DNA from 2 places in the Actinomyces oris genome. Region 1 is predicted to be linked to the other one. Evidence: riboswitches for the same ligand, from Rfam matches in the RefSeq annotation. Region 1 holds a riboswitch; the other holds the start of a gene.
What was found. Region 1 has a riboswitch for FMN ahead of AXE84_RS10980 (ABC transporter permease). Riboswitches for the same ligand answer to the same signal wherever they lie in the genome.
Positions count from the first base shown of each region.

Region 2: linked by a shared signal. The riboswitch ahead of ribD (bifunctional diaminohydroxyphosphoribosylaminopyrimidine deaminase/5-amino-6-(5-phosphoribosylamino)uracil reductase RibD) and the one ahead of AXE84_RS10980 (ABC transporter permease) in region 1 are both predicted to bind FMN.

Region 1 is NZ_CP014232.1:2,724,471-2,740,049, reverse strand. Features, by position in the region: gene AXE84_RS11025 (sensor histidine kinase) at 1-747, shown strand, start outside; gene AXE84_RS11020 (response regulator) at 744-1,499, shown strand; gene AXE84_RS11015 (ABC transporter ATP-binding protein) at 1,598-2,389, shown strand; gene AXE84_RS11010 (hypothetical protein) at 2,386-4,071, shown strand; gene AXE84_RS11005 (hypothetical protein) at 4,297-4,893, opposite strand; gene AXE84_RS11000 (DUF6318 family protein) at 5,157-5,795, opposite strand; gene AXE84_RS10995 (phosphoribosyl-ATP diphosphatase) at 6,508-6,771, shown strand; gene hisG (ATP phosphoribosyltransferase) at 6,829-7,674, shown strand; gene AXE84_RS10985 (ABC transporter substrate-binding protein) at 7,731-8,714, opposite strand; gene AXE84_RS10980 (ABC transporter permease) at 8,780-9,775, opposite strand; FMN riboswitch at 9,909-10,059, opposite strand; gene putP (sodium/proline symporter PutP) at 10,198-11,691, opposite strand; gene AXE84_RS10970 (holo-ACP synthase) at 11,957-12,463, opposite strand; gene AXE84_RS10965 (type I polyketide synthase) at 12,607-15,579, opposite strand, start outside.
Region 2 is NZ_CP014232.1:3,010,872-3,026,450, forward strand. Features, by position in the region: gene AXE84_RS12165 (DUF1846 domain-containing protein) at 1-1,308, shown strand, start outside; FMN riboswitch at 1,440-1,567, shown strand; gene ribD (bifunctional diaminohydroxyphosphoribosylaminopyrimidine deaminase/5-amino-6-(5-phosphoribosylamino)uracil reductase RibD) at 1,656-2,744, shown strand; gene AXE84_RS12175 (riboflavin synthase) at 2,744-3,382, shown strand; gene AXE84_RS12180 (bifunctional 3,4-dihydroxy-2-butanone-4-phosphate synthase/GTP cyclohydrolase II) at 3,376-4,707, shown strand; gene ribH (6,7-dimethyl-8-ribityllumazine synthase) at 4,704-5,177, shown strand; gene holA (DNA polymerase III subunit delta) at 5,185-6,087, opposite strand; gene AXE84_RS12195 (ComEC/Rec2 family competence protein) at 6,084-7,991, opposite strand; gene AXE84_RS12200 (helix-hairpin-helix domain-containing protein) at 7,988-8,749, opposite strand; gene AXE84_RS12205 (DegV family protein) at 8,907-9,782, opposite strand; gene AXE84_RS12210 (glycosyltransferase) at 9,852-11,108, opposite strand; gene AXE84_RS12215 (helicase HerA-like domain-containing protein) at 11,375-13,441, shown strand; gene AXE84_RS12220 (leucine--tRNA ligase) at 13,563-15,579, opposite strand, start outside.

The DNA.
Region 1 (15,579 bases):
TCCTCCCGGCGCCGGATCGCCGAGAGCCAGGCCCTCGACGTTGGCATCGCCGCGGCCCAGGCGGTTGCGGCCGAGCGCCTCAGCCTGGCCCGAGAGCTCCACGACCTGGTGGGCCACAGCCTCACCACGATCAAGGTGCAGGCCGCCACCGGCCTGGCCCTGGGAGGCGAGGAACGGCTGCGCAGCACCCTGACCACGGTGCGTGACACGGCCGATGCCTCCCTGGCCTCCGTGCGCCAGCTCGTCTCCGTGCTGCGCTCCGACGCCGGCGAGATCACTCCCCTGGCGGACCTGCGGACCATCCCGGCCCTCATCGAGACCACTCGCAGTTCGGGGAGCCGGATCAGCGCCGTGCTTCCCGAACCGGAGGTCCTGGAGCGGTGCAACTCGGCGTGGTCTGCGATACAACGCCTCACCCTCGTGCGTCTGGTAGGAGAGACCCTCACCAATGCCGTCAGGCACGGAACCGGCCAGATCGAGCTGAGCCTGACACTGTCGCAGGACTCCTGCCACCTTCACGTCGCCAACCCGGTGCCCGACGTCGCAGAGCACTCCCCCTTCGGTGGCAGCGGACTCGTCGGCCTCGAGGAGCGGCTCAGGCTCGTGGGCGGAACCATGACCCACGGCGTCCACAACAACGGGGACCACAGCTTCTTCACCATTGATGTCGACTTCCCGGTGGCGCCGCTCGAGCTGCCCGCGAGCGCCATGACGGCCGGCGAGACAGAATCAGGAGACTGCAGATGACGACCAGGACGACCGGTGTTATCAGGGTGGCTGTTGTCGACGATCAGCCGCTGCTGGTCAGTGCCTTCAGTGCTCTCGTGGCTGCACAGCCCGACATGGAGGTGGTTCTGGAGGCCGTCAACGGGCGTCAGGCCGTGGAGGGTTTGACCGCTCGAGCCACCGGTCTCCACGCAGGGGCCGACCTTGTGCTCATGGATCTGCGGATGCCGGTCCTGGACGGGGTCAGTGCCATTCGCGAGCTGCGTGCCGCACCGGCCACTGCCTCGTTGCGGGTTCTGGTCCTGACCACCTTCGATGATGAGGAGCTCGTCCTGGCCTCGCTGGGTGCCGGCGCCCACGGCTTCCTCCTCAAGGACGCCGAGCCGGCGACACTGCTGGAGGCGATCCGCGTCGTCGCCGGCGGAGGGTCCTGGCTGGATCCGGCCGTCACCGGAACCGTTCTGGCGCATCTTGATGCAGGTACCGGACCTGGTGCCCCGCCGTCGTCGGCCTCCCGGTCGGCACCGATCGATGGGGCTGTGCCCGTTGTGGGGGCGCCGTCGGGTCCCTACGAGGCTCTTACTGTTCGGGAGGACGCCGTACTCGCGTTGGTGTGCCAGGGGTTGAGTAACGCCAGTATCGGTGAGCGGCTCCATGTCGCCGAGTCGACGGTCAAGTCCCATGTCAAGACGATCCTGGGTAAGACGGGCTGCCACAACCGGGTCGAGCTCGTCATTTACGCCCTGACCACGGGACTCGTCCAGCCGCGGTAGCTCTCCTCCTCAGGGAGGAGACGGGAGTGTGGGAGCGGATGCGGACTGTATCCCTGGTGGGGATCCGTTGAGGTACTGGTGCGCACGAGCATGGAACCATGACAGCCACCGCAGTATCATCACTTCCCCCCTCCCCCGCCCACGCCGTCGGCCTGACGCCCGGTCTCAGGCTCGCCGGGATTTCCAAGTCATTCGGTCGCCAGAAGGTCCTCACCGATCTGGACCTGTCGGCCTATCCCGGCCGTGTCTACGGGCTGCTCGGTCTCAACGGGGCGGGCAAGTCGACCGCCTTCAACATCGCCCTGGGGCTGCTCACACCCGACGCTGGGCGTGTGGAGATTCAGGGTGCTCCCTTCTCCCGTCGCAGCCTGGCCCAGGTGGGGGCCTCCATTAACGGCCCCGCCCTTTTTCCCCAGCTGTCCGCGCGACGCAACCTGCTCGTCCACTGCCGTCTGACCGGTACCTCGCCGCAGGCCATTGCCCCGCTCTTGGAGCGTGTCGGGCTGGCTGGAGTCGGCAGGAAGCGTGCTGGCTCCTTCTCCACGGGCATGAAGGTGCGCCTGTCTCTGGCTATGGCGCTTCTGACCGACCCGGAGGTCCTCATCCTCGACGAGCCCCAGAACGGACTGGATCCTCAGGGCATTATCGAGCTGCGTGATCTCGTGCGGAACCTGGCTGACGAGGGACGCACTGTCGTCGTCTCCAGCCACCAGCTCGGGGAGATCGCCCGCATGAGTGACGACATCGGGGTTCTGGCGACCGGGCGCCTCGTCTACGAGGGGCCGCTGGCCGACTTCGCCGACGCCGACGACGAACGGGCCATGGAGGCGGCATTCCTGGCGGCAGTCACCGGAAGCGGACGCCCTGTCGGGACGGAGGTGCGCGCATGAGCACCGTTGTGCAGCCGCAGACCCGGGTGAAGGCACAGGGGACGGCAAAGGTGAGAGTAGGCCTGTGGGACCTGGTGCGCGCTGAGTTCACCCGCAGTCGGCGCACCTTCACCTGGGGCGTGATCGGGGCGACTCTCATCTTCACCGTTCACACCATCATCCTGGCGAACGCCTCAATCTCCTCAGGAGTGGTCACGGAGCTCCAGTGGAACGGCAATGCCCTGGCGTGGATGCACATGTATGCCGGGGGCTTCGCCGTGCCTCTGGGGCTGCTGACCGGGGCGATGGCCCAGTGGCGTGAGCAGCGGTGGCGTCAGGGTGGGACGGCATGGCGCGCCGTCGCGCCGCGCCGGGTGGCGGGTGCCCGCCTCGTGGTCCTGAGCCTGTCCGCGTTGGCCTGCCAGGTGGCGCTGGTCGCCCCGGTGGTGGGGCACGCCCTGATCGTTGGCAACGGCTGGGGTCCTTGGGACCGGTACCTGCTGTTCGCCACCTACATGTGGATCGTCGTCACCGGCGCCTGCGCCTGGGGCATGGCAGCCTTCCACGTGCTGCGAGTTGTTTCCGTAGGGGTCGCCCCTGTCCTCGGCTTCGTCTGGTCCGTGGCGGGCGTGGTCCAGGCCGAGCGGAGCGACTGGTGGATGCTCCCGTGGGCCTGGACGGCGAGGGTCCCGTTGCCTCTGCTGGGTGTTCACGGCAGCAGCGTGCTGCTTGAGGCAGACTCGCCGGTGTGGGGCTACCCGCTCCTGCCCGGGTTCCTGCTGACGATCGGCCTGACCCTGGCCGGCGTCGGACTGGCCGTGCTCTGTGGGGTTTCTGGTGGTGCTGGGGCCTCGGCGTCGTCGGTTTCCCGGCTCAGCCGACTGCTTCCTGGCGGAAGGGATGCCGTTGACGATCAGTCGGAGACCGTCTCGGTGCAGTCACTGGAGCAGGCCCCGGGCGCGCGACCCCAAAGCATCCCGATTCGTGGAGCCACGCCCACCACCCGTATGGCCCGTGTTCCCGGGCCGCGCAGTGCCGTCCTGGCGATGGCCGGCGTTCTGCCCTGGATCGTGTGGGTGGTCCTGGCGGTCCTGCTGCTCGCCTTCCTGGGGATCCTCCACATCGTGTACCCACCCGGGTACGGGCAGAGCTTCCTCGAGCTCATGGGAGTGCCGGTTGCCGCAGCCCTCGTCGGCATCACGGTGTGGGGACGTCTCCAACCTGCCTGGCGTGCGCTCATCACCCGCCGAGGTGCCGGGGCCATCCTGACCTCAGCTGCGGTCTTGAGTGGGTTCTTCCTCATCCCGGTCCTGGGCGCCTCCTGGGGCATGACGGTCCTGGGCGACACGTTGACCCGCACCGACCCGAACCTGCCGGCGGTGACCGGCCCGGTCTACGGGTTCATGGTGATGCCGGTCGTTGCCTTCATGATCGCGGCCGTCAGCCTGGCGGTGGCTCTGAGCACCCGGATCGTCGTGGCGATCGTCCTCAACATCATCCTTGTCATCATGGGGCTGCTCATCGGCGGTAACGAGGTCTTGGCGGCCACCTGGCTGTGGCGGCTGGCCCCCTGGGTCTGGATGAGTATCGCTCACCAGTTCCCCGAGCGTTGGCTGATGATCGTCGTCCTCAGCTTGCTCGTCGGATCGGTGGCGATGGGGACAGCGGCCCTAGGTGCCCGGCGCGCCGCCATCCGGGACTGAGTGGGGGTGGTGTCGGTGTGCCGTGCGCCCTCGGTGTCACGGTTGGCGACTTTTAGGCTGTTCGTCGGCTGGCGTGCCTGGGCCTGTGGGGCTCTGGCCTGCGCATATGTGTCAGGGTGCGGTGGTTGTCGGGCCGGGTGTGGTCTTAAAAGTCGCCGTTTGTGACACCGGTTGTGGAGTGAGGTGGGCGGTGTGGGGTGTGGGCGTGGGTGCTGGGTGTGGGGGTTAGTGGCCTTGGGCTTCTTCGGCGTCGTCGGTGAGGTAGGTGACGATGCGGACCAGGTCGTAGGGGGTGGAGGTCTCGGTGGTGGTGATGGTGCCCTCGATGGGCCGCCACTGGTCCTCGCTGGCGGGGCGGTACCTGGTGGTCCAGGTGGTGGTCAGGGTGGTGGTGACGCCGGTGGCGGTGTGCTGGTAGTGGTGGGTGACGGTCTGGTGGGGGTAGAGGGCTCCTGGGTCGGTGGTGGTTGTGGTGGTGCTGTCTCCCCAGCCCCAGGTGTAGGAGGTGGGGGTGAACTCCACCTCGATGGAGGTGCCCAGGATGGTGGTGGTCTGGTAGCGCACGGCGGGGTTGGTGTAGACGATGAAGGCCTTGGAGATGATGACCTTGGGTCCTGGGGGCTGGCGGGTGATGCCTGAGCCCGAGGCGATCAAGGTGGCGGCCTGACGGGTGGTGACCGTGACCGTACGCGGACCACCGGCGGTGGTGGGTTGGTCGGGCCCACCGGGGCGGTTGAGGGTGGCCAGGTTGCACTTGTACTTGTCCAGCCCGTAGGCGTCCTTCTCGGGCGAGCACTCCCGATGCGACTGCTCCTCCCACATCGACGGATCCGAAGCCTGAACGGTTGGAGAACTGGATGAAGGGTCTCCTTCTCCTGACGATGGAGATTCGATGGTTACCTGCTTATCTCCGGTAAACTCAGTCGAGTCACCCGAGTTGTTTGCACCTAACTGAACATTAGTTCCCGAAGAGTCTTTACTATTTCCCTCATTGTCGCAACCAATGCCGAGAGCGGCAGCCTCGACCGAAACAAATAATGTCAACGATAAGATCAGATAGGCAGCAATAGAGGAAGGTGTATGGTTCATTGCAGTACTTCACCTTCCCGGATCGCCCAGCCCCCGTTGACGTACCTAATGGCGAAACGCACTTTCTGTCCTTCGGTGGGAGGTGCAACACTCTTTTCCCAACTTCCCCCAGAATAAGAGGTCATTTCTCCGTAGTTTATGGTTGCCTCGATTCGACTGTAATCATATCCTTCGAGTTTGTCGTAGTACCTGACGTTCGTGATGTCTTGGTCCCACTTATCAGCCCATCCTCCATCTTTGTGTAGTTGATTTGCTCGGTCGATCACTGATTTACAGAAGACGCATCCGTTCTCGCTCATGGAGTCAACCTCTTTGGTTTTCCCGGTCATGAAGGCGTAGCGGTAGAGGTTGAGGAAGTAGCCGACGCTGGCTGCTGCGCCCTCGGCGCTCTCCTCGTTCAGCTGTGGGGGCTTGGCCGGGGCGGGTTCGGCCAGGGCGGCGTCGCGCTTGGCGCGCAGCTCAGGAGTCAGGGCGGCTTCGCGCGAGGCGGTCGCGCTGGCGTTGGCATCCGCGATGCCCTTCTCGGCCCGAGCAATAGCCGCTGACGCGCTGGCGCTGGCGCTCGCGCTGGCCTCCGCCTTGGCGTCCCTTGCCGAGCAGGCCGCCACCCCCAGCGCCAGCACACACACCGCCACCAGCCCAGACACACCCCTCCGACGTCCAAGACGAGTCCCTGGCCGCCGACCGCGCCCCAACAGCACCGGCCTGCTCAACCACTCCGGCCCGACCGCCAGCCGGGCCCACTCCGCAGACTCACTAATGCCATGACAGTTCAGCCGGCCGCCACGGCCGTGCGCGGCACAGCCCCGCTGCGACACTCTCCACCGGCCCGGACCGGGAACTGGCTGCCGCGCACCCACGGGCGCAGCAGATCGTAGGGACGCACTCATCACGGAAGCCTCCTCGCCACCGAAACAACTCGTACCCCGCCAGGTCGGGCGACACTGCCCGTCCAGACGGTGTATTGACACTACCCGCCCCAACACCCCCACACCAGCCCCCAAGGACACCCTGTGGAAAACCTCAGGGTGGGACGGCCTCAAGCCCCTCACAAGGGGCAGCAGACTTCGCGTAGTTGCCGATCGTCGGGCTCATCCCGAGCATCTGGCCGGTGGCGATGAGGTCAGCCGCCCCGGGCAGCCAGAGACGCCTCCATCCGGGATTGAATCAATCTGCGGCAGCTGGTCTCTGCGGCCATAGAGGCCTGCCGTCGCCTCGGGGCAAAACGTCACTCGGAGATGGCTGTCTGCGTCACCAGCACCGAGCGCTGCGAGCCGGCCCGGTTCTACCGAGGTCATGGGACAACGGTCGGTCAGTGTCTCACCGGCTTTCCGATAGCCTAGGTCCATGAAGACCTTTGAGGACCTTTTCGACGAGCTGCAGCACAAGGCGGCCACCCGCCCTGAGGGCTCCGGGACCGTGGAGGAACTGGACCGTGGGGTCCACTTCATCGGCAAGAAGCTCGTGGAGGAGGCCGCCGAGGCCTGGATGGCCTGCGAGCACGAGTCCGATGAGGCCGCCTGCGAGGAGATCAGCCAGCTGCTCTACCACGCCCAGGTCATGATGGTCGCCAAGGGCTACAGCCTTCAGGACGTCTACCGCTACCTGTAGGCCCCCAGGCCCCTCGCGCCTCCTACTCGACTCCCCCACCACAGATCAGGAACCGCTGTGCTGCGTATTGCTGTCCCGAACAAGGGCTCCCTGTCCGACCCCGCCATCACCATGCTCTCCGAGGCGGGCTACCGCACCCGCCGTACCGGCCGCGAGCTCGTGCTCGTCGACGAGGCCAACGACGTCGAGCTGTTCTTCCTGAGGCCGCGCGACATCGCCGTCTACGTCGGTCAAGGCACCGTCCACGCCGGCATCACCGGCCGCGACCTGCTCCTGGACTCCGGGGTCGACGCCGTCGAGCACCTGCCCTTGGGTTTCGCCCGCTCCACCTTCCGCTTCGCCGCCCCCAAGGGCACGATGAGCTCCTTGGCCGATGTCGCCGGACGCCGCGTGGCCACCTCCTATGACGTCCTGGTGCGCAGTTACCTGGCCGCCAGGGGCGTGGATGCCCAGACCGTTCACCTCGACGGCGCCGTGGAGTCCTCCGTCCAGCTGGGCGTTGCCGACCTCATCGCCGACGTCGTCGAGACCGGAACAACGCTGCGGGCCGCCGGCCTGGAGACCTTCGGGGACCCGATCCTTGTCAGCGAGGCCGTGCTCATTACCACCGAGCAGTTCCGCGCAGAGCCCGGGCTGGCCACGCTCGTACGGCGGCTGGAGGGGGTGCTGCGCGCCCGCGCCTACGTGCTCATCGACTACGACATCCCCATGAACAAGCTGCACCTGGCGGCGGCCCTCACCCCGGGCATCGAGTCCCCCACTGTCTCCCCGCTGCAGAACCCCGACTGGGTGGCGGTACGCGCCATGGTCCCGCGAGCCGACATGAACCGGGTCATGGACGAGCTTTACGAGGTCGGGGCGCGCGCCATCCTCGTCTCCTCACTGTTGGCCTGCCGGCTGTAGACGCCTTCCCCCGGTGACGTTTCCGGGGCGGACGCCCTGGCCCACTCCCCTGCGTTCTACTGCCCCAGGGGCACGCAGACATCGGCGGCCTTGGGTGTCTTCTTGTCGCCCAGGATCTTGTGGGAGGCGAGGAACTCGATCATCGGTGTGAAGTCGTCGACCCGCACTGAGCCGACGGCCGCCTTGCCCTCCCCGCTGACCAGCTTGCCCGTGGCCACGGCGACCTCGCGGGCGTTGGCGGCCTGAGTGGAGTCAACCAGGTCCTGCACGTACTCCTTGGTCGCCTCGACCGCGGCGTCAGGATCCTTGACGAACGCGGTCATGCCCTCCACTGAGGCCTTGACCGCCGCCTGAAGGTCCTCACGCCTGGAGTCCAACAGCTTGCGGGTCGTCACCAGGGAGACGCCGATGAGGGGGATCGACTCGGACGGCTGGATCGTGCGCACCGCGGTGCCGGCCTGCTTGATCTGCACGGCGTCGTTGTTGGAGAAGCCGACGACGGCGTCAACCTTGCCACCCACGAGCGCAGCCTGCTGGGTGTAGCCGATGTCCTGGATCGTCAGGTCGGACTCGCTCAGCGAGGCGGTGTCCATGGCCAGTTGGAGGGCGTACCAGGTCTCCCCCTTGCGTCCCGGCGTGCCGACGGTCTTGCCCTTGAGGTCCGCGGGTGTCTTGATTGGCGAGCTCTCCGGCACGATGAGGCAGGCCGGATAGGACTGGTAGTAGCCGCCGACGACGACAAGGTCAGACCCGTTGGAGGCGGCGACGACGGCCTCATCGGCTCCCGCCACGACAAGCTGCTCCTTTCCGCTCAGAAGAGCGTCGAAGAGCCCCTCCTGGGCCCCGTGATGACGCAGGCTCACCCCGGAGGCGTACTTGCTGTTCTTTTTTGCCATGTAGATGGGGGCGAACTGGATGTTGGGCGTGTAGGTCAGGCCGATGGTCAGTGGGCTGCTTGACTGTGAGGAGCAGGCGGCGAGCACGCCGGTTCCGCTCAGGACGAGACCACTGGCGAGCAGGTGGCGGCGCGAGAGGGGCATGAGTGTTTCCTTTCCAGGCGGATCAGGGCAGGGCGATGGGAGCGAGGGCGCGATGGTCGGGCAGCTCAGCCGGCACGCCGGCCACGCAGGGCGTCCACCGTGCGGCTGCGCTGCTCGAGCTCGTGGAGCGCCCAGTGGATGGTGGTGGCCAGGATGCACAGGAGGGCAATGGTGGAGAACATGCCCGTGGTGTCCACCTTGTCGCGCTGCGTGGACAACAGCATTCCCAGGCCGTCACCGCCCATGATCATCTCTCCGACGACCGCGCCGGTGATCGACAGGGTGAACCCTGTGCGCAGTCCGGTGTAGATCGCCGGAAGCGTCATGGGCAGCTCCATGTGCACGAGCATGCTCAGCCCGTGCGCGCCGTCGAGCCGGGCGGCGTCGATGACGTCAGTGTCCAGGCCCCGCAGCCCCAGAAGCACGGTGATCGTGATGGGGAAGAACACCATAAAGGCGCACAGAATCACCACCGGCAGAGTGCCGTAGCCGATCCACAGGACGAGGAGCGGGGCTAAGGCGATACCGGGAACCGCCTGGCTCGCAGCGACATAGGGCAGCACCGCCCGGGAGAAGAACCGCCAATGGTGCAGCACCCAGGCCAGTGGCAGCGCAAAGGCCGCAGCCAGCAGACAACCCAGCAGCGCCTCCTTGAGCGTCACCCCGGCGTAGGCGGCCAGCCCAGCCTGGGTCAGGCCCAGCCACATCCGGTTGACGACGGCCAGCGGGCTGGGCAGGAAGATCGCCGGAACGGCGCCTGAGGCCGCGGCGGCCTGCCACGCGACGAGCAGAGTAGCGCCGAGAAGGAACGCCGGCCACGGGCCGCGACGGCCTACTGCGCGGATACGAGGCTCATGGTGAGCCGGAACTGTGCGCGGCGACTCTGAGGCAGACCCCGACGGCGAGGGCGCTGGCGAGCCTGAGGACGTCACCGGCTCGTGGGCATCGCGGGATACTGCGGTGGGGGAAGCGTAGGAGCGTGCGGCCTTGCCGATGGGGCTGGGGCTGTACACGGCGGTGTCCTCCCGGATCGTTCCGGGAACGGGTGCTCCCGGCTGCACCGGGGTCCGCCTGTGTGCCGTCGGTCGGCGCACACACGTGCTGGGCGCTCGCCCGGTTCACCTCCCGGTGAGCTCACGGCTGTCCGTGAGCTTGGGACGTTGTCTCGAGCTGCGGGTCTCCCCGCTGAGCGCCACGCGCATCCTCCCCTCCGGACTTTCACCGTCGGTGCCGGGATTCCACCGGCTCAGCCGCTGCATCCATGGCCGCCTCAAGCGGCTGCGGTGCGAGCGGGTCGCGGACTGTGACCGCCGGTTCGGACTTTCACCGACCCCGGAGCACGTTGCTGGCCGCAAGGATACAACGTTGATCGCTACGGGGCCACTGCCGCTGCGGTGACCATCGTTCTGGGTCACCACAGCAGTCGTGGACCGCTCAAGGCGCCATGATGATCCACAGCGCCGCGAGCAATGGTGTGGGCCGGCTACGCCCGTGAGGCCGCAACGGCGGCGTCGAACTCCTCGGAGATCTCCTTGGAGGGCTGACTTGCGAGAGATACGGCCACGGCCACAGCGAGGTTGCTCAGGAATCCGGGCACGATCTCGTAGAGGTCGAAGACGCCGCCCGGGCCACCGGAGACGTTCCCCCAGATCATGACGACGACGGCCCCGGTGATCATTCCGGCGAAGGCTCCCATGGCGCTCAAGCGCTTCCAGTACAGCGACAGCAGAATGGTGGGGCCGAAGGAGGCGCCGAAGCCGGCCCAGGCGAAGGCCACGAGGTCGAGGATCGTTTTACTGGGGTTCCAGGCCATGACCGCCGCGACCAATGCGATGGCGAAGACTGCCATGCGTGAGTAGAGCACCATGCGGTTGCCGCTGATCTTCTCCTCCCGGGTGCGGGCGAAGGAACCGTACAGGTCCTCGATGAGCGCCGAGGAGGTCACGAGCAGCTGGGAGGAGATCGTCGACATGATGGCGGCCAGAATGGCAGCCAGCATGAATCCGGCGACCAACGGGTGGAAGAGCAGCTTGCCCAGGGTGATGAAGACGGTCTCCGGGTCGGCCAGCTGCTTCTTGTCGTGCTGGTAGGTGGCCACGCCCACGATCGCGGTGCCGGCTGCACCGAGCACGGCGAAGAGCATCCAGCCGATTCCGATGGTGCCTCCGGCCACGGCCTCCCTGGGGCTGCGGATAGCCATGAACCGGACGATGATGTGCGGCTGGCCGAAGTAGCCCAGGCCCCAGGCCAGCGCCGAGATGACGCCGAGCAGCGTCGTCGTCGGCCCCCAGATGACCCAGTAGTGAGGGTCGACCTCGGCGATGGCCTGCCTCAGGTTGGACAGTCCCCCGAGCCGAATGACACCCGCGACGGGCACCATGACCAGGGCGGTCACCATCATGACGCCCTGGACGAAGTCGGTGTAGGACACGGCCAGGAACCCGCCGATCAGCGTGTAGACCACGGTGATGGCGGCGACGATGACCATGCCGAGGCGATAGTCCATTCCGAAGGAGGACTCGAAGAAACGGCCGCCGGCGACCATGCCGGAGGAGACGTAGAAGGTGAAGTAGACCAGAATAATGAGACCACTGGACCACCGCAGCAACCGATGCGTGTCGTGGAGTCGGTTGTCCAGGAAGCTGGGGACGGTGATCGAATTGTTGGCGACCTCGGTGTAGGCGCGCAGACGAGGAGCCACCAGCAGCCAGTTGGCCAGGGCCCCGACCGTCAGTCCGACGGCGATCCATCCCTCGACCAGTCCACTGACGTACAGGGTTCCCGGCAGTCCCATCAGCAGCCACCCCGACATGTCCGAGGCTCCCGCCGACAGTGCCGCCACCCAAGGATTGAGGTCGCGGTCGGCGAGCATGTAGTCGTCGAAGTTGTCCGTTCGCAGATAGGCCCAGCCCCCGATGGCGAGCATGGCCACGAAGTAGACGATCATCGCGATGGCTTGATAGGTAGTGGCAGTCATCTATATGTCCTCACGTCGGTCAGAGAAGAGATACACCGCTACCGCCGTTGGAGAGAGGACTTCTGGAGCCTCTTGAACGATTCAGGTCGGCGTGCGCGGTATATCGCGGCTCGTCGTTGATGTTTCTGATGGCGTGACCATGAGTGACAGACAAGCGCCTCGGATGATGTGGACATCCGTACGTGACATGACTTGACGGGCAGCAGTGACCGCTCACTGGATCATGGTCGAGGTTTCTTCATCGTTCCTTCTGTGTGGGTACGACTCAACGCACGTGAAGGACGATGGCCGCGGCGTAATCGCCGTCATGGCTCAAGGAAACCGGCCAACACCCTGGGGTTGATACCTCCTCTCCGAGGCTGTGCTCAACAGCTTGGGCAACGGTGCCGCTCAGGCGCAAAGAAGGCCGGCCCCACCGATCGGTGACAACCTCGATCTCACGCCAGTCGACGTCCTCGGCCAGGATAACCGGAGAGGTACTCGTTCCGCGACATTTTGCACACAGAACGTGTGCCTGGCTCCAGGCCTTGATGAAGGACTCCTTGGCCGCCCATCGCGCTGCCAGGTGCTGGGCCGGGGTCGTTCCCCTCTCCTGCGAACGACTTCGGGCCTCTCGGAGCTCGCGCGCCGTGAAGGCGCGTTGTGCGAAGACGCTGCCGGGCTGATCGAGCTGGGCGGAGAAACCCGGAATGTGCACCAGGTCCGTACCCACTGACACAACAGCAGAACCGGGGGAAGGCTGTGGAGCATCTGGAAGCCGCGGCTTTGTCATCGCCGAGCCCCAATGAAGAAGAGCTTACAAATCATCGAGGAATTTCCTTTTGGAAAGACTGTGCGAGCACAGACAGGACCGGTTCCACGGAAATGGAACCCATTAGCCGTGAAACCGGTCCTGTGAGCGCTGAGATGAGGTGGTTACTCCCCCGCGTGGTAGACGCCGTCGGAGCCCAGACGGGCCTCAGGGTCGAGCAGCATGGCGGCCTCGACCTCATGCGGGTCGCGCTGCTTGGACTCCTCCCCCAGACGACGGCCCTGAACCTGCTCGAACAGCGGGGCCCGACCGATCATGCCTGCGCGGCGGCGCCTAGTGCCGGCGGCCAGGCGGGCATTGGCTGAGGCCAGCCAGGCGTCAACCGCCTCCTGGCCCTCGGCCTGCCGCAGGGCGGCCTCGAAGGCACCGGGGTGGACGATCGCGATGAGGCCGGAGACGTGTCCGAAGCCCAGCGAGGTCAGCAGACCGGCTCGCACCGGGCCGGCGCCCGGGACGCGCCCGTCCTGGCCACCACGACCGGCCAGACGGATGGGCCTGCGCGGCCACACCCAGAAGGCGTCCTTGGCCAGGGGGGCGTCCACAACGTCCAGGGAGGCGTTACCGGGAGCCACACCGGAGGCGAGGATCTCGGTCAGGCCCGCGACCTGGAAGACGGCGGCACCGCCCTTGGCGTGACCGGTGATGGTCTTCTGCGAGACCGCCACCAGCGAGTTGCCCTCGGAGCGTCCCAGGGCGCGCGCCAGACGCGTGTGCAGCTCGGACTCGTTGGGGTCGTTGGCACCGGTGGAGGTGTCGTGCTTGGAGACCAGTGCGATGTCGTCGGCCTCCACGCCCAGGGCCGCCAGGGCCTTGGCCAGGCGCGAGCTGCGCCCGCCGCGGCCGGCGCCCAGGGCGCCCAGGCCGGGTGCCGGGATCGAGGTGTGGGCACCGTCGGCGTAGGAGGAGACGAAACCGACCACACCGGACACCGGCAGCCCCATACGGGCCGCCACGGAGCCACGGGCCAGGATCACCGTGCCGCCGCCCTCGGCCTCCACGAATCCGCCGCGACGGCGGTCGTTGGCGCGTGAGAAGTGGCGGTCGGAGATGCCCTTGGCGCGCATGGCCGCGGCCTCCGCGGTGGCGTTCATATTGCCGAAGCCGACGACCGACTCGATCGAGATGTCGTCGATGGCGCCGGCCACGACGACGTCGGCCTTGCCCAGGGCGATCTTGTCCCAGCCCTCCTCAATGGAGACGGCTGCGGTGGCGCAGGCGCTCACCGGCTGGACCATGGCGCCGTAGCCGCCGATGTAGGACTGCATGACGTGGGCGGCCACGACGTTGGGCAGGGCCTCCTGGAGGATGTCGCTGGGACGCTCCTCCCCCAGGAACCGGCCGACGAACATCTTGCGCATCGACTCCATGCCACCGAACCCGGTGCCCTGCGTGGAGGCCACATCGGAGGGGTGGACGGCCTTGAGGAGCTCGGCCGGGGTGAAGCCGGCCGACAGGAAGGCGTCGACGGCGGTGACCAGGTTCCAGGAGGCGATCGGGTCCATGCCCTGGGTCATCGAGGCGGGGATGCCCCAGCGCTCCGGGTCGAAGTCGCGCGGGAACTGGCCGCCGACCGTGCGCGACAGCGCGGCGCGTCGCGGCACCCGGGCCAGTGAGCCGGCCAGTCGGGTGACAGTCCACTCGCCGGTCTCGGCGTCGGGAACCACGAGCGTGTGCTCGGGGTCGGAGGCCTCGATGGTGCGGGCCGTGGCCTCGTCAGGAACCGACAGGGTGATGTCGCGGTCGAGGTAGACGGTGACCTCCTCGTCGGCGATCGGCGCGATGACACCGTCGTCGACGAACTCGCGGATACCGCAGCGGGCCACGACCTCGTCGCGGTAGCGCTCCAGGATGTCGGACTCCTCGACCATCTCTCCGTCGGTGTCGTACCAGCCGGCCTTGGGGCTGTCCTGCCAGGTGAGCAGACCCATGCCCCAGGCGAGCTCGAGGACGCCGGCGGCGGTCAGGTCGACGTCCTCCCCGCCGCTCATTCCCAGCTCGGCCTCGCGGCGCGTACGGCCCGATCCCCAGGTGGAGACCTCTCCGGTGGAGATGATGACCACGAGGTCATCCAGGTCGGCGCTCACCTCGCCCCACTGGGGGGCGGTGGGCTGGGTCGGCACCACCGGGGTGGGCAGGGCCTTGATGACGGCTGGGGCCTCGGTCTCCTCGGCGGGCGCAGCGGCTTGCGCGGCGGCGTTCTCACGCAGGGCCACCAGGTCGATGTCGTCACCCAGTCCCCCCGTGAGGTCGGCGTTCACCGGGGCCTGAGCCGCCTGGGTGCGCACCTCGGTGGTGCACAGGCCGGTGAGTTCGGAGGCGATCTCCTCCGTGGTCCAGGTGCGCACCCCGGCTGCCTCGACAGCGGCGACGAGCGGGTCGTTACCGCCCATGAGGCCGGTGCCCTTGACCCAGCCGATGCGCGGGTGGGCCAGGGTGACGCGCTGGGCCCAGGCCCGCTCCGAGGACCAGCGGTTGACGATCGCGTCCAGGGCGGACTTGACCTCGCCGTAGGCGCCGTCACCGCCGAAGGTGCCCCGGTTCGGGGAGCCGGGCAGGACCACGTGCAGACGGTGGTCGACGTGGGTGTCGGTGCCGATGGCGCTCAGAGCGGCGATGGTGCGCTCCACCGACCACAGCAGCAGGCGGGTCTGGGACTCGGCCGCCGGGCCGGCGTCGGCCAGCGTGCCCGAGACGCGCGGCGCGGCGAAGGGGAACAGGAGGGTGGGAACCAGGGCCTCCTTGACGACCTTGGTGGAGCCGCCGGAGGTGACCACCTGGTCGTTGCCGATCCACTCCGCCAGAGCGTCGACGTCTCGGTAGGAGGACAGGTTCGCGGGAACCATCCACAGCTTGGCGCCGGCCGCGGCGTGCTCGCGGTACAGGGTGGTGGCGAACTCGAGGCGCTCGTGGGTCAGGCGCGAGCTGGTGGCCACCACGGTGGCGCCACCGGCCAGCAGCTCCCCGACGACGGCCGCGGCGATGGACCCGGGGGCCACACCGGTGACGACGGCGACGTCCTCGGACCAGCGCACTGTGGCGTCACCGGCCTGCGGGGTCTTCGGCGCGGCCTGGGCGAT
Region 2 (15,579 bases), 290 kb from region 1:
GAGCTGGCCGACGAGGTCGAGATCGTCATGGCGGTCAACGCCAAGCACCTCGCCCGCAACAAGGTCCGCGCGGACCTGGGCATCCCCTACGAGGACGACCTGCTGCGCCACATCGACGCCTTCCGCAGCTACGGGCTCTACGTTGGCAGCGTCGTCGTGACCCAGTGGACTGATGACAACCGCCAGGCCCAGGACTTCAAGCGCAAGCTCGAGGCGCTGGGCATCACCGTCTACCGTCACTTCCCCATCCCCGGCTACCCCGGTGACGTCGCCCGCATCGTCTCGGCGGAGGGCTACGGGCGCAACGAGTACATCGAGACCAGGCGGGACCTGGTGGTCGTCACCGCCCCCGGCCCGGGCAGCGGCAAGATGGCCACCTGCCTGTCCCAGATCTACCACGACCACCAGCGGGGCATCTCCTCGGGCTACGCGAAGTTCGAGACCTTCCCGATCTGGAACCTGCCTCTGGACCACCCGGTCAACATCGCCTACGAGGCCGCCACCGCCGACCTCGACGACGTCAACATGATCGACCCCTTCCACCTGGCTGCCCACGGCGTCCAGACCGTCAACTACAACCGCGACGTCGAGGTCTTCCCGGTCCTGAGCCGCCTGTTCGAGGAGATCCTGGGCTCCTCGCCCTACGCCTCCCCCACGGACATGGGCGTCAACATGGCCGGCAACTGCATCAGCGACGACGAGGTCTGCCGGCAGGCCGCCTGCCAGGAGATCATCCGCCGCTACTACCGGGCCCTGGTGACCGAGAAACGCGAGGTCATCGCCCCCGTCCAGTCCCAGCGGATCGCGCTGCTCATGGCCAAGGTGGGGGTGAGCAAGGAGGACCGCCCCGTCGTGCCGCCCGCGCTGGAGGTGGCTGAGGCCACCGGCGAGCCGGCCTCGGCGATCGAGCTGCCCGACGGGCGCATCGTGACGGGCAAGACCTCCGCCCTACTGGGGTGCTCCTCGGCGATGCTGCTCAACGCCCTCAAGCTCCTGGCCGGGATCGATGATGACGTCAACCTGCTGGCCCCGGCCTCCATCGAACCCATCCAGAAGCTCAAGACCCAGAGGCTGGGAAGCCGCAACCCACGCCTGCACACCGACGAGGTGCTCATCGCCCTGGCCGTGTCCGCCAACGGGGACGACAACGCCCGCAAGGCCCTCGACCAGCTCGAGACGCTGCGGGGCTGCGAGGTCCACACCTCCACGATCCTGGGCTCGGTGGACGAGGGCATCTTCCGCGCCCTGGGAGTCCAGGTCACCAACGAGCCCGTCTACGCCACCAAGTCCCTGTACCGCAAGAAGTGAGGCCCGGTGCGGGCCACCCTCCTGCGGTGCGCCCGCACCCGGTCGCCCTGCCGAGGTGTGGATGGTCACATAGGTACGCAGAGGTGACTGAACGCACTCGCGCGCGGTACATTCTCCTCAACGAGATGAGCTCGTGTGCTCTGGGCTCGGTGAAAGTCCGAACCGGCGGTGACAGTCCGCGACCCGGTCGCATCCAGCGACCGGCTGACCAGGTGGAACTCCTGGACCGACGGTGAGAGTCCGGATGGGAAGCGCACACGGGACACACCATGCCTCGCCCGCTGCCGTGCACCCGGCGGTCGATCATGGCGGTGTCTCTCCCCAGCGCACCCGAGGGAGAGGACCGGATGACCTCGTTCACCACTGTGCAGACGGCCGCGATGCAGCGCGCCCTACGGGCCGCGGCCTCCCCCGACGCCCCGCCCGGCCCCAACCCCCGGGTCGGCTGCGTCATCCTCTCCCCCGACGGCGACGTCCTCGCCGAGGGCCATCACCGTGGCGCCGGCAGCGCCCACGCCGAGGTCGACGCACTGGCGAACCTCGCCGCGACGGGCGCCTCCGCCCGAGGAGCGACCGTCCTGGTCACCCTCGAGCCGTGCAACCACCAGGGCCGCACCGGCCCGTGCGTCCAGGCGCTCCTCGACGCCGGCGTGGCCGAGGTCATCTACGCCCAGGACGACCCGACCGAGCAGGCCGGGGGCGGCGCGGCGGCGCTGCAGGCCGCCGGCGTGCGGGTACGGCGCGGGCTGTGCGCCCAGGAGGCCGCGCGTCTCAACCGCCCGTGGCTCCTGGCCGTGACCCGCGGGCGCCCCATGGTGACGTGGAAGCTCGCCGCCACCCTCGACGGCCGTATCGCCGCCGCTGACGGCACCAGCCAGTGGATCACCCCGGTGGCGGCCCGCCACGACGCCCACCGCCTGCGCCGCCAGTGCGACGCCATCATGGTGGGCACCGGCACCGCCCTCGCCGACGACCCCGCCCTCACCGTCCGTGACGAGGCGGGTCAGCCCGCGCCGGCCCACCTCCAGCCGCTGCGCGTCGTCGTCGGCTCCAGGAGCCTGCCTCCCACCTCCAGGGTGCTCGCCGACGACCACTACCTCCTCCTGCCCGACCACGACCCGCGCGCCGTCCTGGCCGTCCTCGCCGAGCGCGAGATCCGCCATGTCCTGCTCGAAGGAGGCCCGACCCTCGCGACCGCATTCCTGCGCGCCGGCCTTGTCGACCAGGTCGTCGCCTACACGGCCCCCGCGCTTCTGGGCGCGGGAGCGGCCGCCCTCGCCGACTTCGGGGCGGCGACGATCAGCGATGCCCTGAGGCTGCGGAACCCCCGCGTCGAGGTCCTCGGCGCAGGTGACGAGCTCGCCGTCCGCCTCTGCGGTGATCTGGAGGCCGACGACGTTCCCACTGCCCATTTCCACACCAAGGAGAGTCACTGATGTTCACCGGAATCGTCGAGGAGCTCGGACGCATCGTCCGGCTCGAGACCGTCGAGGACAGCGCCCGGCTGACGGTCGAGGCGCCCACCGTCACCCAGGACGTGAGCCTGGGCGACTCCGTCAGCGTCAACGGGTGCTGCCTGACGGTCACCGCCGTGCACGGGAGCACCTTCACCGCCGACCTCATGGCCGAGACTCTCACTCGCACCACCCTGGGCTCCCAGGCACCGGGAGACCCGGTCAACCTCGAGCGCGCCCTGCGCGCCAGTGACCGGCTCGGCGGGCACATCGTCCAGGGGCACGTCGATGCCACCGCCGAGGTCCTCGACCACCACCGCGGTGAGCACTGGAACCTCCTACGCATCGGCCTGCCGCAGGAGATCGCCCGTTACGTCGCCGTCAAGGGATCGGTCGCCCTCGACGGCGTGTCGCTGACCGTCGTCGACGTCGTCGACGCCCCCGTGCCGGGTGCGGAGGCGTCGCTCAGCGTCGGGCTCATTCCCGAGACGCTGCGACGCACGACCCTGGGCACGAGGCGCCCCGGAGAACGGGTCAACCTCGAGGTCGATGTCCTGGCCAAGTACGCCGAGCGTCTTCTGGGTGCCCGCCCGAGCCAGGAGGGGCAGCAGGCATGCTGAGCACCAGGAGCGCATCCCCGGGCACGCGCATGGACCGCGTCGAGGACGCTCTCGCCGCACTGCGCGAGGGCCGGACGGTCATCGTCGTCGACGATGAGAGCCGAGAGAACGAGGGGGACCTCATCCTGCCCGCGCAGAGCGCCACGACCGAGCAGCTGGCCTTCGCGATCCGGCACTCGACCGGCATCATCTGCGCACCCATGGCGGGCCAGGAGCTCGACCGCCTGGGCATCCCCATGATGACCGAGCACAACACCGATCCCAAGAGGACGGCCTTCACGCTGAGCGCCGACGCCCGCACCGGCATCACCACGGGCGTGAGCGCCGCCGACCGGGCACGCACCGTCCGCGTCCTGGCGGACCCGGGCTCAGCTTCCGACGACCTCGTCCGCCCCGGACACGTCTTCCCCCTGCGGGCACGCGAGGGCGGGATCCTCACGCGCCGCGGTCACACGGAGGCCGCCGTCGACCTCATGCGCCTGTCGGGCAACCGGCCCGTGGGGGTCCTGGTGGAGGTCATCAACGACGACGGCACCATGGCGCGCCGGCACCAGCTGCGTGAGCTCGCCGACGCCCACGCCACGCCCATGATCTCGATCAGTGACCTGGAGCGCTACCGGTGGCTGCACGAGGAACTCGTCGAGGAGGTCGTCTCAGCTCACCTGCCCACCGCGCACGGGGAGTTCACCGCCCACGCCCTGCGCAGCAGGGTCGACGGCACCGAGTACCTCGCACTGGTGTGCGGCCGCATCGCTGACGGCGAGGAGGTCCTCACCCGAGTCCACTCCGCCTGCCTGACCGGCGACGTCCTGTCCTCGCTGCGCTGTGACTGCGGGCCGCAGCTGCGCGCCGCCATGGAGGCGATCAGCGCCCGTGGCCGCGGGGTCCTCGTCTACGCCTCCGACCATGAGGGGCGCGGCATCGGGCTCATCGACAAGCTCCGCGCCTACGCGCTGCAGGAGGAGGGTATGGACACCCTCGACGCCAACGTCGCGCTGGGGCTGCCGGCCGACGCCCGCAGCTACGCCACCGCCGCCCAGGTGCTACGCCACCTGGGCGTGCACTCGGTCGAGCTCATGACGAACAACCCGGACAAAGTGACAGGCCTGGAGCGCTACGGAGTCAGCGTCCGCTCCATGACGCCGACACCGACCTTCGCCAACGGGGAGAACCTCGACTACCTGCGCACCAAGCGCGACCGTATGGGCCATCTGCTCAACGGGCTCGACCCCACCGGGGCCGACGCGGACTCACCGCCCGGCGAGACGAGGGCCGACGACGACACTTGGCACACGAGCGACGAGAACGAAGGAGAGGAACGATGAGCGGATCCGGGGCACCTGAGCAGAGCGCACCTCACGCGCGGGGCATGAGAGTGACAGTCGTGGCCGCCCAGTGGCACGAGCGCATCATGGGGGGCCTGGTGGCCGGGGCGCTGCGCGCCATCGAAGAGGCCGGAGCCCAGGCGAGCGTCGTCCGGGCGGTGGGCTCCTTCGAGCTCCCGGTCCTCGCCGCGGCCGCCGCGCGAGGCGGTGCCGAGGCGGTCGTCGCGCTGGGCGTCGTCATCCGCGGCGGCACCCCGCACTTCGACTACGTGTGCCGGGCCGCGACCGACGGGCTGAGCCGGGTGGCGCTGGACACCGGGGTGCCGGTGGGCTTCGGCGTGCTCACCTGCGACGATGAGGCCCAGGCGCTGGCCCGCTGCGGCGGACCGGGCGCGGAGGAGGACAAGGGCTACGAGGCGGCGTGCGCGGCGATGTCCACGGCGCTCACGCTGGCCGCCATGCGGGGCTGAGAACGGCTCAGCGCCGGCGACTGCCGGCGCGGCGGGCGTTGCAGATGGCCAGGACCGCCCGCTCGACGGCGTAAACGGGGTCGCGGCTGGCCCCCTTGGCCTCGGCGTCGGCCCGGGCCACGGCCAGGATCGAGGTGGCCAGGGCATCGTCGGACCAGCCCTGGAGCTCGCGGCGGGCCCGGTCCACCTGCCAGGGGGCCATGCCCAGCTCGGCGGGGCTCATGCGTCTGCCCCCGGCGGCCGCGACCTGGGCGAGCTGGCGCACCTTCATAGCCAGGGCCGCGACGATGGCCACCGGGTCGGTGCCGGTGGCCACGGCGTGGCGCAGGGCCGTGATGGCGGCCGGGGTGTTGCCGGCAGCGGCGGCGTCGGCCACGGTGAAGCCGGTGGCCTCGATGCGGCCGGCGTAGTAGGTGCGCACGTGGTCGACGGTGATGGTGCCCTGGGTGTCGGCGAGGAGCTGGTCGACGGCGGAGCACAGCTCGCGCAGGTCGCTGCCCAGGGCGTCGACGAGAGCGCCGACGGCCTCGGGAGCGATGCTTCGTCCGGCGCGGCGCACGTCGGCCACGACCAGGGAGGACTTGTCCTTGGCGCTCTTGACGGCCTCGCACTGGATAGTCGGGTAGGGCGAGGCCTTGATGGCGTCCAGCAGGCGCTTGCCCCGCTGACCCCCGTTGTGGCGCAGGATGACGCTGACCTCGGGGTCGGCGGCGCCCACGTAGGCGATGAGGTCGCTCAGCAGGGCGTCAGTCATCTGCTCCAGCGCGGGGACGTAGACGAGCCGGGGCTCACCGAACAGGGAGGGCGACACAAGGGTGTCGAGCTGGTGGGGCTCGTAGGTGGCGGCCTCCAGGCGCGTGATCTCGGTGGTGGGGTCCTTGGCCTTGGCCTGCGCCAGGAGGTTCCTCACCGCTCGGTCGGCGAGGACCTCCTCGCCGGCGCGGATGAGGACGATCGGCGCCAGCTGGGCCTGGTCCCAGCGCAGTCCAGCCGGTGCCTTGCGCGGGCCCCGGGAGCGGGGGGTGCGGGTCGCTGCCATGGGGCAAGCCTGCCACGAGCGGGCCGCGTCAACCGCCCGGCTTCCTCCAGCACGGCGCGGCGGGCGCGAGGAGCCGCCACGAGCAGGACCCCGATCTCGCAGGCCCCCAGTGCCAGGGCGCCCGTGAGACCGCCTGGCCAGGGTAGGGCGGCGCCGGGTAGGTGGGCGAAGAAGCCGGCAACCCACACCATCCAGGAGCAGGCCGCGAGCGCCGGCCAGGCGGTGACGGCGGCGGCTGCGGGCCAGGCCGGTGCGATCAGCGCAGCCAGGAGCCCGCTGATGGTGGCGATGACGGCGGCCGGCTCACTGAGCAGGTTGGCGGGCACCGACCAGGCCCCCACCGAGGGCTGAAGGAGGATGAGGATCGGCCCGCAGGCGGCCTGGGCCACCAGCGGCAGGGCCACAGCGGCGGCCAACCACCTGGGCAGGCGGCGTGAGAGGTGGGCTGCGACTGGCTTGGAGCCGATGACGATCCCGGCGGTGGCCGCCACGGACAGTGCGAAGCCGTAGTCACGGGACTGCCAGGGGTCGATGAGCAGCAGGACGATGGCTCCGGCGCACAGGGCGGGCACGGAGGCGGCGCGTCTGCCGGCAACGACGCCCAGCAGCATGACGGCCCCCATGGTGGCGGCGCGCAGCACGGAGCCCGAGGGACGCACCAGGATGACGAGGAGGGTGAGCATGACTGCGCCGAGCAGTGCCCGCCACCGCCGGGGCAGCGCCCCGAGGGCTTCCAGGCCCAGTCCCAGGATGATGGCGACGTGCTGCCCGGAGACGGCGGTCAGGTGCGTCATGGAGACGGTGCGCATGTCCTCGCGCAGCGGGGCCGGTAGGGCGTGGTCGTCGCCCAGGGCAACACCGGGTACGAGGCTGCGGGCTCCCGGTGGCCACAGACCCGTCTCCTCCCCCGCTCCTGCGGCGCTGGGAGCCCCAGTGCCCGATGCCCCGATACCCGGTGCCCCGACAGTCCGGGCAAGACCATCGCGAATGCTGGTGACCGCCCCGAGTATCCCGCTCGGAGAGCCAAGAACGGTGACGCCGGCGCGCTTGGGGATGATGGCCGCCTCAGCGCGTCCCGCTTCGGTGGGGCGCAGGCGCGTGCGCACACGGACGCGGGTCCCCATGGGCAGGCTCAGCCACTGCGTGTCGCCCAGGACGGTGGCGCTCAGGGTGGAGGCCCGCGTGTCCACCTGCTCGACGTCGAGGGCGGTGATGACCAGGGTGGAGCGGCTGGTGGCTGAGACTCGCGGCTGCTGGGAGACGGTGCCGATGAGTGTGACCGGCTGCCCAGTGGCCACTGCCGCGGTCAACGGGTCGCGCTGGCGGGCCCACAGGTGGGCGGCGCTGATGGTCAGAACCGTCGCGGCGCACAGGGCGCACACGAGCAGGCTGGCGCTGAGGGTACCCATCGCCCCGGGGTCGTGCTCGGGGGCTCCGGGACGCGGGTCGGCCCGGTGCCGTGGTGGCCGGAAGCGCAGGACAAGAACCACGAGTATCGCTGCCAGGGCGGTGCACCCGGAGGCCAGGAGTAGGACCTGCCTCCAGGCGTCTGCCGCCTCACGTCCAACGGCCCACCCGGCGCCGGCCCAGCAGGCCAGCGCCGGGGCGAGCAGGCGCAGGTCGAGGGCCTCGGGGGCCTTGGAGGAGGTGGCGTGCCGACCTCCGTCTCGGTGCCGGTTGCGGCCCTGCTCCTGGCGCAGGCGCACATACAGCGCGGGGTCGTCCCACGGGGCACTGGGACTGCCCCCACCATTGCCCCCGTGGTCCTCGTTCATACGGTGGCCTGCTCTCGCAGGCCCTCGAGTTTGGCCTTGCCGATGCCGGGGACGTCGGTGAGGGAGTCCACGCTGGCGAAGGGCCCGTGGGAGTCTCGGTACTCGACGATCCGTTGGGCCAGGGCCGGGCCGATTCCGGGCAGCTTCTCCAACTCAGAGGCCGAGGCCGTGTTGATATTGACCGTCCCGGATGCGCCGCCGTCGCCGGACTTCCCCGGGGCGGTCCGTGCACCGGGGGCGGTGGCCCCACCGGGTTGCGGTGCGGGGTCGGGCAGGACCTCGCCGATACGCGGGACCCGTATCTGCTCGCCGTCACTCAGGACCCGGGCGAGGTTGAGCTGCTGGGTGTCGGCCTCGGCGCTGGCTCCTCCAACGGCGTTGATGGCGTCGGTGACACGGCTTCCCGGGGGCAGGGTCACCACCCCCGGCCTGCTCACCGCCCCGGTGACGTGGACGACGACGCTGCCCGATGTCGTGCTCAAGCCGCCTGGTCCTGCTGCCGGTCCCGTGGTCGGATTCATGGCTGGACTCGCGGCCGCCCCTGTGGGTGGGGGCCGCATTGGAGCCGATGCCCCCGCCGCTGCGGCCGGAGCCGCGTGGCTGCCGGCGCCGGTGGAGACGAGCACGGCTCTCAGGGCCAGGGCGAGAGCCAGGATGAGGAGGGCAGAGCCGGCGATGATCGCCGCCCGGGGCGCGATCGCGAGGCGACGTGGCCGGCGCACCGGCTCCTCGGGGTCGGTTGAGCAGGCCAGACGCACAAGGTCGTCCAGGGCCCTGTGCGCGTCGCTCCGTCTGGCTCCCATGTCCTCGACGGTAGGGACCGGACCCATGGGGCGCATGGTGAAGCTGTCTGCCCTGTGGAGAGCAGTGGCGCCTGACGGCCTGTGGCAACCGAGCCGCGTCGTCAGACCTGGCTCAATGGGTCTTCAGGTCCGGGGCGACGGCGATGCCGAGGGCGCCGGGGCCCACGTGGGTGCTCGTCGCCTCGTCGACCGGGAGGCTGAGGACCTCGGAGACCTTGGCTCCTGCCTCCTCCATGGCCTGGCGCAGATCGGTCTCGAGCAGTGCCAGCTTGGAGGCGTCGTCGCCTTGAATGACCAGGCGCACCGGGTCTGCGGGGTGCCTGGGGCCGGACAGGGCGGTCCCGCCGGCGACGCGGACGGCCTGCGCGATGAGGTGGCGCCTGGCGCGGGCCGCCCCGCGCACGGTCTCCAGCGTCCGGATTCCGTCGCGGGTCAGGGCCAGGACCGGACGGATTCCCAGGACACCGTCCAGGCGGGCCGTGGTGCGGTCGATCCTTCCCGAGCGGGCCAGGCGTCCCAGGTCGTCGACGACGAAGAGCTGGCAGGACCGGGCGGTGCTGGCCTGAGCCAGGGCGGCACCGCGACGGGCGTCGTGGGCGCCGGAGGCTGCCAGCACCGCGAGCCCCAGGGCGCCGGAGCTGGTGCCGGAGTCGACGACGCGCAGCCACTGCGGGCGTCGGCGCCCCGCGCTCGGGCCCGGGCCGTTGGGCTGGTCCCGGTACTCGGCCTCGAGCTGGGCGGCGGCGATGCGGGCGTTGTCCATGGTGCCGGACAGGGCCGAGGAGATGTGGATGGCCAGGACCTCTTCGGCCCTGCTGGCCGCGCGCCGGTAGGCGTCCACCAGCTCCTGGACACTGGGCCGGGAGGTGGTGGCGGCTTCGCCGTTGTCAGCGGGGATGGCGTGCAGCGGCACCACCTCGATCGCGCGCTCACGCAGCAGGGGCTCCGTCAGGCAGGCGGCGGAGTCGGTGACGACGGCGAGCGACATGCCGCATACCTTATCGGCAAGCCGCGCACTGACCGGCAAGGCGCCACGGCTGCTCTGTAGGCCCGGCCGTCAGCGATACGAGACCAGGAGATCCTCGTAGAGGTTGATGAGCCGCCTGGTCATCGTCTTGGAGTCGAACTGCTGAGCCACCTCCAGGGCCCCCTCGGACAGCGCGGCGAGCCGGGCGTCGTCGGACAGCAGGGAGGCGAAGACCCGGGCGAAGTCCTCCCCCTCGATGCCGTCGGTGAGAATCGCGTTGCGCTCGGTGAGGCACTCGGTCATCCGCTCGTCGCAGTAGACGATCGGCAGCCCGCAGGCGGCGGCCTCCAGGAACACCATGGGCTGGTTGTCGAAGTGGTAGGAGGCCAAGGAGAAGACGTCGGCCTGCTTGAGCAGGACGGCGACCTCCTCCGGCGAGCACTTGCCCGTCAGGATCACCCGGTCCGCCACCCCGAGCTCCTCGGCGCGCCGCCCCAGCTCCTCCTGAGAGGGGCCCGGGCCCACGAGCACCAGCTTGACCGGCAGGCCGGACAGGTGGGGCATGGCCTCAACGAGTGTCATCTGCCGCTTCTCCGGGCTGAGCCGGGCCACGCAGATGATGATCTTCTCGCCGGGGGCCTTGGGGATCGGTGAGTCGGCGGCGCGGGCACTACGGTAGCGGGTGGAGTCCAGCCCGTTGGGCAGCACCATGCAGGGGGTGGTCAGTCCGCCGTCGTCGATGAGAATCCGGGCCAGGTGCTGGGAGGGCGACAGGCAGGCGTCGCACTTGTTGGCGAAGGCCGCCGTCAGGCGCCACCCCTGACGGGACAGGGCCGTCTTCATGTCGCGCTTGTTGAGGTGCTTGATGGTCTCCCGGTGAACGCGCGGCAGGACAGGCTGCGACTTGAGCGCCACGGGGAAGGCGACGGACAGAGCCAGCAAGCCCGAGAGCACGGCCAGCGGGTAGTCGTCGATGAGCTCGGTGTAGAGGGTGTGGATGGTGGTGACGTGGGGGATGTTCTGGCGCTTGGCCACCCAGTGCGCCAGGACCCCCAGGCTGAACTGGGTCTGGCTGTGGACGATGTCGAAGTCGTAAGCGTCGAAGCGCCGGGCCAGGCCCGGATAGATGGTGGCGACCTCGCGGCTGTCGAAGACGTAGTAGCGCGAGGAGGACAGGCGGATGACGTGGTCGTCGGTCTCCTCATAGCCCTCGGCCTTGGGGGCCACCACATAGACCTCGTGTCCCATGCGCTCCAGGGCGGCACGGAAGGTGGCTGTGGAGGTGGCCACGCCGTGGACGGAGGGCAGGTAGTCGTCAATGAAGAAGGCGATCCGCACAGCGTTCACCTGTTCCTGTGTTTCGGGTGCGCCGACAGCCGGCCCGTCAGGGGCGGTTCTTTCGGAAACGACGACGCAGGGGGCAGCATGGGGCGTATAAACCTCGCGGCACTGGGGCGGGCAGGTGCGGGATCAGACGTACTATCTCAACGCCATTGAGGCCCGAGGGTACCTTGTTCGCCGGGCTCCTGCCTCTCTCACGGTCAGAAACGGCGCCGGCTCCACTGGCATGCCCGGGTCAGCGCACTGGCAGGTTCGGCGTTTACGATGGCGCCATGACCGATTCCGCTGAGATCGCACGCCTCAAGGCCGAGGCCGCACAGGCCGCCGCCGAAGCCGCCGCAGCCAAGGCAGCCGCCGCCCAAGCGGCCCTTGACGCCGCCATCGCCTCCACCCCGGCCTCGGCCGTGGAGCAGGCCGGCGAGCCCCGCACTACTGACGCACCGGGCGAGCCCGCCGCTCAGGCAGCCGACGCCGCCCCCGTCGCCGAACCGGCTGCCGCCCCGGTTGCACAGCCGGCAGAACAGCCTGCGGCTGAGCCGGCGGCGGCCGCCGAACCGGTACCGACTGCCGAGCAGCCCCAGGAGCCAGTTCAGGATCCGGCACCCGCGCAGGCCGAGACCGCCGCTTCGGCCGAGCATGCCTTGGGCAGTCAGGAGGCCGAGGAGGCCGACTACACCGCCCAGGTGCGTTCCGGCTACAGCTTCTCCTCCCCCACCCTGCCGGTGGGCACCTACCTCGACACGCTCTCGGGGGGCGAGCCCACGGCGGTCAAGGACCTGTCGGTGGGCATCCCGCTGGGACTGCTCAACCGGCACGCGCTGGTGGCCGGGGCGACCGGAACCGGTAAGACCCGCACGCTCCAGCTCCTGGCCGAGGGGCTGTCCGCCGCCGGTGTCCCGGTGTTCCTGGCCGACGTCAAGGGGGACCTGACCGGACTGGCCGAGGCCGGAGCCTCCAATGACAAGATCGCCTCCCGCATCGCCTCCACCGGCCAGGACTGGAAGGGCCAGTCCTTCCCCATCGAGCTGTTCAACCTCGGCGGGTCGGACTCCGGCGCCGGGATCAGCGGCACCCCGATCCGCACGACGGTCACCGAGTTCGGGCCGATCCTGCTCTCGCGGGTCCTGGGCCTGAACGACACGCAGGCCTCCGCTCTCCAGCTGGTGTTCCACTGGGCGGACAGCCAGGGGCTGGCCCTGCTGGACCTGAAGGACCTGCGCGCCGTCGTCGACTACCTGACGAACACGGACGCCGGCAAGGAAGAGCTCAAGACCATCGGTGGGGTCTCCGCGGCCACGGCCGGGGTCATCCTGCGGGAGATCGCCGCCCTGGAGGCGGCCGGCGGTGAGGCCTTCTTCGGTGAGCCGGCGCTCGACGTGCGTGACCTCATGCGGGTCTCCCCCGATGGGCGCGGCATCATCTCCGCCCTGGAGCTGGCCGACATCCAGTCCCAGGGCACGCTGTTCTCCACCTTCCTCATGTGGCTGCTCGCCGAGCTCTTCGAGACCCTGCCGGAGGTCGGCGACCCGGACAAGCCCACCATGGTGTTCTTCTTCGACGAGGCGCACCTGCTGTTCTCCGGCGCCTCGAAGGCCTTCCTGGAGGCCGTGGTGCGCACGGTGCGGCTCATCCGCTCCAAGGGCGTGGGCATCGTCTTCATCACCCAGTCCCCCACGGACGTCCCCGACGAGGTCCTGGCCCAGCTCGGCAGCCGGGTGCAGCACGCGCTGCGCGCCCACACCCCGGCCGACGCCGCCAACCTCAAGAAGGCGGTCTCCACCTTCCCGGTCAGCCCGGTGGACCTCAGCCGGGTGCTCACGTCGCTGGGCACCGGCCAGGCCGTCGTCAGCGTGCTGGACGAGAAGGGGCGCCCGGCACCGGTGGCCCCGGTGGTCATCAACGTGCCCGCCGCCGTCATGGGGCCGGCCCAGGACGGCACCGTCAGCCAGGTGCTGGCCTCCTCACCGCTGAAACCCAAGTACGCCACGAGTGTGGACAACGAGTCCGCCTACGAGCTGCTGGCCCAGCGGGTCCAGGCCGACGCCGAGGCCGCCGAGGCCGCTCGCGCCGCCGAGCAGGCCGCCAAGGAGCAGGCCAAGGCCGACGCCGCCGCGCAGAAGGCCCTGGAGAAGGAGGCCGCCCGCCAGGCGGCTCAGCGTCAGAAGGAGGCCGAGCGCCTGGAGCGCGAGGCCGTCAAGGAGGCCCAGCGTCGCCAGCGCGAGGAGGAGAAGGCTGCCGAGCGCCGCAAGCGGGAGGTCGAGAAGACCATCGGCTCGGTGGGCCGCCAGATCACCCGCGAGATCACGCGCTCCATCTTCGGCACCCTCAGGCGCCGCTGAGAACCGGCTCAAGCTGAGCGAAGGGGCTGCACCAACCATCTCGGATTGGTGCAGCCCCTCGTGCTGCTGCTGGGCTACCGCGGCGCGGCCGTCAGCGGCGCCGTCGGGGAGCCCGCCGCGGTCACTCGGGGACGATGCTCACCAACTTAGGGGCGCGCACGATCACCTTGCGCACGCCGCGCCCGTCCAGGGTGCGGATGACGCCGGGGGCCTCCAGGGCCAGTTTCTCAAGCTCGGCCTCGGAGATGTCGGGGTCGACTTCGAGGCGGTCGCGGACCTTGCCCTTGACCTGGATGACGCAGGTGACCTTCTCGGCGGCCAGCAGCGCCTCGTCGGTCACGACCGGGAAGTCCTCGTGGGCCAGGGAGTGCTCGTGGCCCAGGCGCTTCCAGATCTCCTCGGCGATGTGCGGGGCCACAGGCGCCGTCATGAGGACGAGGGCCTCGACGGCCTCGCGCGGGACCGCGCTGAGTCCGGTGAGGTGGTTGTTGAGGACGATGAGCTTGGCGATGGCCGTGTTCAGGCGCATCCCCTCGTAGTCCTCACGCACGCCCACGATCGTCTTGGCCACGAGCCGGCGGGTCTCCTCGTCGGCGCTCTCCTCGGTCACCGTCAGCTCGCCGGTGGTCTCGTCGATGACGTTGCGCCACAGGCGCTGCAGGAAGCGCTGGCTGCCGGCGACGGCACGGGTGTCCCACGGGCGGTCGGCGTCCAGCGGTCCCATGCTCATCTCGTAGACGCGGAAGGTGTCTGCGCCGTAGGCCTCGTACATGTCGTCGGGGGTGACGATGTTCTTCAGGGACTTGCCCATCTTGCCGTACTCGCGGCGCACGGGCTGCCCCTGCCACAGGTAGCTGGTGGAGCCGTCCTCGGCGGTGACCTCCTCGACCTCGTCAGCGGGCACGTACTGGCCGCGGGAGTCGGTGTAGGCGTAGGCCTGGACGTAGCCCTGGTTGAAGAGGCGGTGGTAGGGCTCGGAGGAGGAGACGTGGCCCAGGTCGAACAGGACCTTGTGCCAGAAGCGCGCGTAAAGCAGGTGCAGGACGGCGTGCTCGACACCGCCGACGTACAGGTCGGTGCCGCCGGAGGTGTTGCCGGCCTGGGGGCGCGGCCCCATCCAGTAGGCCTCGTTGGCCGGGTCAACGAGCGCCTTGTCATCGGTGGGGTCGATGTAGCGCATCTCGTACCAGCACGAGCCGGCCCACTGCGGCATCGTGTTGGTCTCGCGGTAGTACCTCCGGGGGCCGTCGCCCAGGTCGAGCTCGACCTCGACCCACTCGGTGGCCTTGCCCAGCGGCGGCTCCGGGGAGGAGTCGGCGTCGTCGGGGTCGTAGGAGCGCGGCGAGTAGTCGGTGACCTCGGGCAGCTCGACCGGCAGCATCGACTCGGGCAGGGCGTGGACGCCGCCGTCCTCGTCCCACACGATCGGGAAGGGCTCGCCCCAGTAGCGCTGGCGGGAGAAGAGCCAGTCGCGCAGGCGGTAGGTGACCGCGCCGCGGCCGGCGCCCTTGGCCTCCAGCCAGCCGATCATGGTGGCCTTGGCCTCGTCCTTGCCCATGCCGTTGATGTCCAGGTCGCCCTGGGCGGAGTTCACGACCACACCGTCACCGGTGTAGGCCTGGGCGCTCAGGTCGACGCCGTGGGGGTCGTCGGCTGGGCCGATGGTCTGGACGATGTCGATGTCGTACTTGGTGGCGAAGGCGTAGTCGCGCTCGTCGTGGGCGGGCACGGCCATGATGGCGCCGGTCCCGTAGCCCATGAGGACGTAGTCGGCCACGAAGACCGGCACCTTCGCCCCGTTGACGGGGTTGATTCCGAAGAAGCCGGTGAAGACGCCGGTCTTGACCCGGCCCTCGTCGGTGCGGTCGGCGTCCGACGTCGCCGCGGCCTGGGCGCGGTAGGCGGCCACGGCCTCGGCGGGGGTCGCGTAGCCGCCGGTCCAGGCCTCCTTGGTGCCCTCGGGCCAGGAGGCCGGGACGGTTAGGGCCGCGGCGTCGTCGGCGATCTGGGCCTCGGTGCGCACCGAGCCGGAGGCCTGCAGACCACCCAGCATGGGGTGCTCGGGGGCCACCACCATGAAGGTGGCGCCGAAGAGGGTGTCGGGGCGGGTGGTGTAGACGCTCAGCGACGCGTCCTGC